Regions from separate parts of the Paenibacillus sp. FSL H8-0104 genome, predicted to be linked through region 1. Evidence: a T-box and tRNA genes for the amino acid it is inferred to sense, from the RefSeq annotation. Region 1 holds a T-box; the other holds one or more tRNA genes.
What was found. The T-box of region 1 lies ahead of trpS (tryptophan--tRNA ligase). A T-box ahead of a tRNA ligase gene usually reads a tRNA of that ligase, here a tRNA-Trp.

Region 1 (3,388 bases):
AGAGTTTGATGCTTGAGGAAACGAGAGACATAAGCGAGCATTAGCGCAAATATCAAAAATGGTCCGGCTGATAGCAGGACGGAAATCCAAGAATCCCTTTTGGCCGCAGCCAAAAGGGCAGGAATAATCAGAACATGGCTGATCAAGCCAACGGACAACATGATCAACATCATAGCTTGTAAAAAAGAAGGCTGTGTTCGTTTCATGCTGAGGGGTCTCCTTTTCCCAATAGACTGTCCTCAGCAGTGTTAACGTGATTGGAGCGCTTCATACCGTCAGTCGAAATAACGAATACCCATGGCTTCTCTTACCTCTAACATCGTTTCCCGGGCCGCTTTCCTGGCCTCACGGGTACCCTCGATAAGAATCTCTTTCACCTGATCATCACGTTGTTCATAATAACTCCGTCGTTCGCGAAAAGGAGCAAGCAGATCATTGATGGCTTCACCTGCGATCTGTTTACAATCTTTGCATCCAATTCGGCCCTGACTACAACTGGCATGTATTTCGTCTGCGTTCTCCTTGCGGAAAAGCTGATGATAGGCAAAAACAGGGCAGATATCCGGGTGCCCTGGATCAGAACGATGGATGCGGGCTGGATCAGTCTTGGCCTTGATCAATTTTGCTTTTACATCCTCAGGACTTGCATTTAATGAGATCGCATTCCCCATGCTTTTGCTCATCTTACCAACGCCATCCAGCCCTCCAAGCCGCTCTCCGATCAAAATGCGGGGTTCGGGGAGGATGGGGGCGTATAACTCGTTGAACCGGCGAACCAATTTTCGTGCTGTCTCAATGTGAGGAATCTGATCTTCTCCTGCCGGAACAAGGGTAGCTTTACAGAATGCAATATCAGCAGCCTGACTGACCGGATATCCTAGAAATCCGTAGTACAGGTCGGTATACCCGCGATCACGTGCTTCGCTCTTGATGGTCGGATTATGCCGGAGTGTATTGACGGTAACAAACATGGAGAAGATCACAGTCAATTCCGCAATTTCCGGAATCATGGATTGAATGAACAGGGTAGCTTTGTTCGGATCAATGCCTACGGCGAGGTAATCAAGAGTAACTTGATGAACACTATCTGCAATCAGAACAGGTTGATCATAGTGGGTGGTGAGTGCCTGAACATCTGCCAGTAAAATATAGGTTTTGTACTCTTCCTGCAATTGCACCCGACTGCGCAGGCTGCCTACGTAATGGCCGAGATGAAGTTGTCCGGTAGTCCGATCTCCTGTCAAAATAATATCCTTGTTTTTGTTCATGGTTTATTCTCCTTTGGTTTTGTGATTTTTCAACGTTGAGCTGTCGCCACCAGCCGTCTTCCACGACCATCACCTCCTTTCAGCCTGCAAAAAAAATCAAAAAAAGCTTCGTCTTTTATCCCATTCCCCGGTTGGGAACAGAATAAAGGACGAAGCTTGTGCCTCGCGGTGCCACCTTCATTGGCCGCTCTGTTGCGGCCCACTTGAGGGATACGGATGAGGCATCTACCAGGAGCCCGTTTATGAGCGCCCATGCCTATCGATATCCTGTCCATGGATAACGGCTGGACATGCCGCCTCGCCTACTGAAAGTGTGTATTCCTAATAACGGATACAGACTCTGTTCAACTCGGAACTCCGAAGCCCATTTCCACATATCCGATGCACCGACTTCCACTAGCCGCCGGCTCTCTGTAGCATCCTGACATACGTACTTCTCTTCATCATCGTGGATAACAAATGTTTACAATTCCCAGAATTATATCATGCTTTTATTCCACTGATCAACCTATGTTTGCGACCGCTCATATTGGTGCCTAGCACACCGGCGATAATCAACAATGCACCAATATAGTGGTAGTAACCCACTGGTTCTTGCAATACCCATGCACCTCCTACGATGGAGATGAGCGTGGACAGATTGCTGAATACACTCATTTGCGAAGCCTCCAGATGGGTCAGGGCATAGCTCGCGAGCAGGGTGGAAATCATGGTGGAGAGAATTGCTAGATAAGCGAGGGCACCCAGATAGGATGTATCTCCAAGTGGTTTGATGTAGTCCATCATGGAGCCGTTGGACGCATGTCGGATCAGAGAAGCGGCGTTAAATACAATACAGCCAACCATCAGTGTGACCCAGGTTAATTCCATTGGTTTATACTTCTGGGTTAATGGTCTTGCAAGCACACCATACCCTGCAAAACAGACCGTGGAGAGTAGCAATAATGCAATACCCTTCAGGTTACTCATAGATACGCCGCTTCCTTGCATCATGAAAATAAAGACCACTCCAGCAACAGATAGAAGCAGGAATAGCTTCTGCATCGTTGATGTGCGTTCTTTCAGGAAAACTGAAGCGAGAACGAGTGTGAATACAGGGGCCATGGCCTGAATAATACCCGCTTCCGATGAGTTGGAAGAGACAAGTCCAAAGGCTTGAAAGGCAAAAAATAAGACGGGAGATAAAAGCCCCAGTGGAATGATGCGCCACAGATCACGAAGGCTCAGTCGGATTTTGATCCAGCCAAAAATGACAGGAATGCTGACAACGATCAGCGACAGGGCGAATCGGTGGGCAAGCACATCAATGGGATGTGCAACAGAGACTGTCATTTTAACAAATAAAAAAGATAGACCGATAATAGCTGCGTACAATATAGCTGCGATATAGGCGTATCCCCGAGTGTGTGTTGTGTTCATCAATGCTCCTCCAATACAGTAGTCATAGCGCTTTATCTTTCATTATCCTGAATTATGTCAGGTTCGAGGCACGTGCTGGCCTTATTCAATATACTGCCAGGTGCATCGTGCTACAATAGATAAAAGGTTGAACTGTATCGGTACAGTTGTTGGAGAGGGATGTGTGCATTGAGAAAATACGAAGTGATTGCCGAAGCGTTAAAGCAATGGATTCAGGAACAGATGCAGCAGCAGGATCGTCGCCAGTGGGCAGATAAGGGCATTCGACTGCCAGCAGTTCGAGTTGTAGCAGAACAATATCAATGCAGTGTAAGCACGGCTATTCGTGCATATGAGTGGCTGGAACAGCGGCATTTGGTGTATGCCATACCTCAATCCGGTTATTATGCCGTACAGAACGGGACAGGTGCTCAGGACATGGACTGGCAGGGAGCGTTGGACTTCGCTTCGGCTGCTCCTGATCCACGGGTCTTCCCTTATGCAGACTTTCGTCATTGTGTGGATCAGGCTATGGAGAAGAAGCAAGCAGAGTTATTTATGTATGGCACGGATCAGGGATTACCTTCGCTTATCATGCTGTTGCAGAAGCAGTTTTCGGATTATCAGGTGTTCGCGAGAACAGAGCAGTTCTTTATCACGTCAGGTGTGCAACAGGCACTGGCTGTACTTGCATTGATGCCTTTTCCCAATGGAAAGAGAAA
Region 2 (3,388 bases), 5.0 Mb from region 1:
CGATGTCGGCTCATCGCATCCTGGGGCTGAAGTAGGTCCCAAGGGTTGGGCTGTTCGCCCATTAAAGCGGTACGCGAGCTGGGTTCAGAACGTCGTGAGACAGTTCGGTCCCTATCTGTCGTGGGCGTAGGAAATTTGAGAGGAGCTGTCCTTAGTACGAGAGGACCGGGATGGACGTACCGCTGGTGTACCAGTTGTTCCGCCAGGAGCACCGCTGGGTAGCTATGTACGGACGGGATAAACGCTGAAAGCATCTAAGCGTGAAGCCCCCCTCAAGATGAGATTTCCCAGTATGTAAGACCCCTTGAAGACGACGAGGTAGATAGGCTGGGGGTGGAAGTGCAGCAATGCATGGAGCTGACCAGTACTAATCGGTCGAGGGCTTATCCAATAGCAAGTTGTAATTCGCGTGTTTCGTTTCGAATCTAGTTTTCAGAGAACGATCTCTGAAGCATATTCCCTGATAGCTCAGTTGGTAGAGCACTCGACTGTTAATCGAGTTGTCACAGGTTCGAGCCCTGTTCGGGGAGCCATATGGAGAGGTGTCCGAGCTGGCCGAAGGAGCACGATTGGAAATCGTGTAGGCGTCACAAGCGTCTCGAGGGTTCGAATCCCTCTCTCTCCGCCATAATATTAAGGCCCGTTGGTCAAGGGGTTAAGACACCTCCCTTTCACGGAGGTAACAGGGGTTCGAATCCCCTACGGGTCATAATAACTTCAAAAAAAGAAGTTGATTTTTACAACAAGATTATGGTATGATCATAAATGTGTTGTTCGGAGGCTTAGCTCAGCTGGGAGAGCATCTGCCTTACAAGCAGAGGGTCGGGGGTTCGATCCCCTCAGCCTCCACCATATAAACTTTATAACGACGCGGGGTGGAGCAGCCCGGTAGCTCGTCGGGCTCATAACCCGAAGGCCGCAGGTTCAAATCCTGCCCCCGCAATTATACTTTCCTTTGAGAAAGTGATCTGGAACCGTGGTGTAGTTGGCCTAACATGCCTGCCTGTCACGCAGGAGATCGCGGGTTCGAATCCCGTCGGTTCCGCCATTTAATCTTTACATGAGGCAAACTGTTCACTACATCTGCTGTATGGCACTGATGCCCTATATAAAGTGTAAGGAATTAAGATTAGACTTTATTATGGCTCGGTAGCTCAGTCGGTAGAGCAGAGGACTGAAAATCCTCGTGTCGGCGGTTCGATTCCGTCCCGAGCCACCATTTTTAAAATAATTTAATAAGCCGGTGTAGCTCAACTGGTAGAGCAACTGACTTGTAATCAGTAGGTTGGGGGTTCAAGTCCTCTCGCCGGCACCATGTAATCCTGGAGGATTAGCGAAGTGGCCAAACGCATCAGACTGTAAATCTGCTCCCGTACGGGTTCGGTGGTTCGAATCCATCATCCTCCACCAGTTTTTAGGGGCATAGTTTAAAGGTAGAACAACGGTCTCCAAAACCGTTGGTGTGGGTTCAATTCCTGCTGCCCCTGCCAATTAACTTTTTAGAAATTAACCTTTTATGGCGGTCGTGGCGAAGTGGTTAACGCACCGGTTTGTGGATCCGGCATTCGGGGGTTCAATTCCCCTCGATCGCCCCTTTGTTTTTTCATTTTTTATTGGGGATTAGCCAAGCGGTAAGGCAACGGACTTTGACTCCGTCATGCATAGGTTCAAATCCTATATCCCCAGCCATTATGCGGACGTGGCTCAGCGGTAGAGCATCGCCTTGCCAAGGCGAGGGTCGCGGGTTCGATTCCCGTCGTCCGCTCCAAAATATGGCGCCATAGCCAAGTGGTAAGGCACAGCTCTGCAAAAGCTTTATCCCCAGTTCGAATCTGGGTGGCGCCTCCAGCATATGCCGGCGTGGCGGAATGGCAGACGCGCTCGACTCAAAATCGAGTGGGAAACCGTGGAGGTTCGAGTCCTCTCGCCGGTATATTGAATAGCCCTACATGTTGCTTATGCAATGTGTAGGGCTATTTTTATTTTATATGAAACGATTTATGTGCAGTAAGAAAATCTAGAGTAAGAGAAGATGGACGTTAATAAAGATTGACGTATGATTATATTGAGTATATTGTAGATAAGTAAAGTCTTTAATATGGAGGAGTGAAGTAGAGTGACTAATGGAAAAAATGTATCGGATACCGATCTGTTATTTGATCTTTCTGTATGGGAAGAGGCATGGAAGAATCGTCCGAGAAGTTCAAAATATAAGAAGAAAAGCGTCCCCTCTAATATAGAAGAAGCTTTTGAGCGATGGGCCAGGGATTATCATGCACAGTCGTTCACCGAAGAAGGAAAGCAGCGTTCTGAACGCATTATGGGCTGGATTGAAAACCAGGGTGTGGAATTCGTAGGGTTATCCATTTTGGACATTGGAGCCGCTTCAGGCATATTTACCATTCCTTTTGCAGAAAAGGGGGCAAGTGTGACCGCAGTTGAGCCTTCTGAGTTACTCGTTTCACTCATGAAAGAGACGATACCTTCAGCTCTGGAATCCAAAATCGAAATCGTAAACGAACGATATGAAGAAATCTCCATTAAGGATAAAGGCTGGGAGAAGAAATATGACTTTGCATTTGCATCCATGTGTCCGGCGATGTCGGATTGGGAAACGATTGAGCAGGCGATCAATTGTGCCCGGAAGTATGTGTATATAAGTACTATGGCGGGACATAAGGAACACACACTAATGGATGAACTTAAGGATGTACTGGGTGTAACTTCTTCACACCAGGTCGGTGATATGGGGTATATCCAACAGTTGCTGTATTTGAAGGGCTATTCTTATACGATGATCATTACGAGAGAAGTTAACTCATTTGAAGTACCGGTGGAAGAGACTATCGAGAAGCTGCCAGAATGGCTTAATACGTATGAGTTACCATCGGATGAAGATTCTCTCAGACTGGCTGAAGAGTACATTCTGGATACGTACAAGGATAGTACGGTGACCTTCTCACGTGGAGGAAGATTTGGTAAGATTCTAATTCAACTTGAACAGCCCAATATGAAAACAGTTCGCACTAAGGATAAGCGATAAATCGCATAAGCGTGGCACGTGTACTGATAATCAGGAATTGAGACTGAGACAATGTAGTCTAACGTCTAAGATGACACTAGGAAGCATCACAACGCTGTGCCAAAAGATGAACGGTTGAAACATAGAAGTTAAAATTGCAGAAGTAAAGTTGTAAGTGAAGGGAGCAGATATGTGCTCCCTCTTTTTTTGAAGCGAATAATTAATTGACTATACTAAACAAAATCCTCGGTTACTTGAAGATGTTAAGCTGCTTCATGAGACTGCACATGGGCTAAAGCCAACCTTAATTCAAAAATCGAGACAACGAAAAAACAAAACACAGACCTCGTTTTCAGAGAATGATCT

Region 2: it has a tRNA-Trp gene. The T-box ahead of trpS (tryptophan--tRNA ligase) is inferred to sense a tRNA for this amino acid. The anticodon was not compared.

Annotation. Positions count from the first base shown of each region.
Region 1 is NZ_JBBOTC010000001.1:787,504-790,891, forward strand. Features, by position in the region: gene NST38_RS03655 (GerAB/ArcD/ProY family transporter) at 1-206, opposite strand, end outside; gene trpS (tryptophan--tRNA ligase) at 276-1,268, opposite strand; T-box leader at 1,411-1,724, opposite strand; gene NST38_RS03665 (DMT family transporter) at 1,752-2,687, opposite strand; gene NST38_RS03670 (aminotransferase-like domain-containing protein) at 2,847-3,388, shown strand, end outside.
Region 2 is NZ_JBBOTC010000001.1:5,789,470-5,792,857, reverse strand. Features, by position in the region: rRNA gene NST38_RS25625 (23S ribosomal RNA) at 1-391, shown strand, start outside; tRNA gene NST38_RS25620 (tRNA-Asn) at 458-533, shown strand; tRNA gene NST38_RS25615 (tRNA-Ser) at 537-628, shown strand; tRNA gene NST38_RS25610 (tRNA-Glu) at 638-709, shown strand; tRNA gene NST38_RS25605 (tRNA-Val) at 777-852, shown strand; tRNA gene NST38_RS25600 (tRNA-Met) at 870-943, shown strand; tRNA gene NST38_RS25595 (tRNA-Asp) at 971-1,048, shown strand; tRNA gene NST38_RS25590 (tRNA-Phe) at 1,144-1,219, shown strand; tRNA gene NST38_RS25585 (tRNA-Thr) at 1,240-1,315, shown strand; tRNA gene NST38_RS25580 (tRNA-Tyr) at 1,325-1,410, shown strand; tRNA gene NST38_RS25575 (tRNA-Trp) at 1,417-1,490, shown strand; tRNA gene NST38_RS25570 (tRNA-His) at 1,520-1,592, shown strand; tRNA gene NST38_RS25565 (tRNA-Gln) at 1,615-1,689, shown strand; tRNA gene NST38_RS25560 (tRNA-Gly) at 1,694-1,768, shown strand; tRNA gene NST38_RS25555 (tRNA-Cys) at 1,775-1,848, shown strand; tRNA gene NST38_RS25550 (tRNA-Leu) at 1,855-1,933, shown strand; gene NST38_RS25545 (class I SAM-dependent methyltransferase) at 2,117-3,043, shown strand.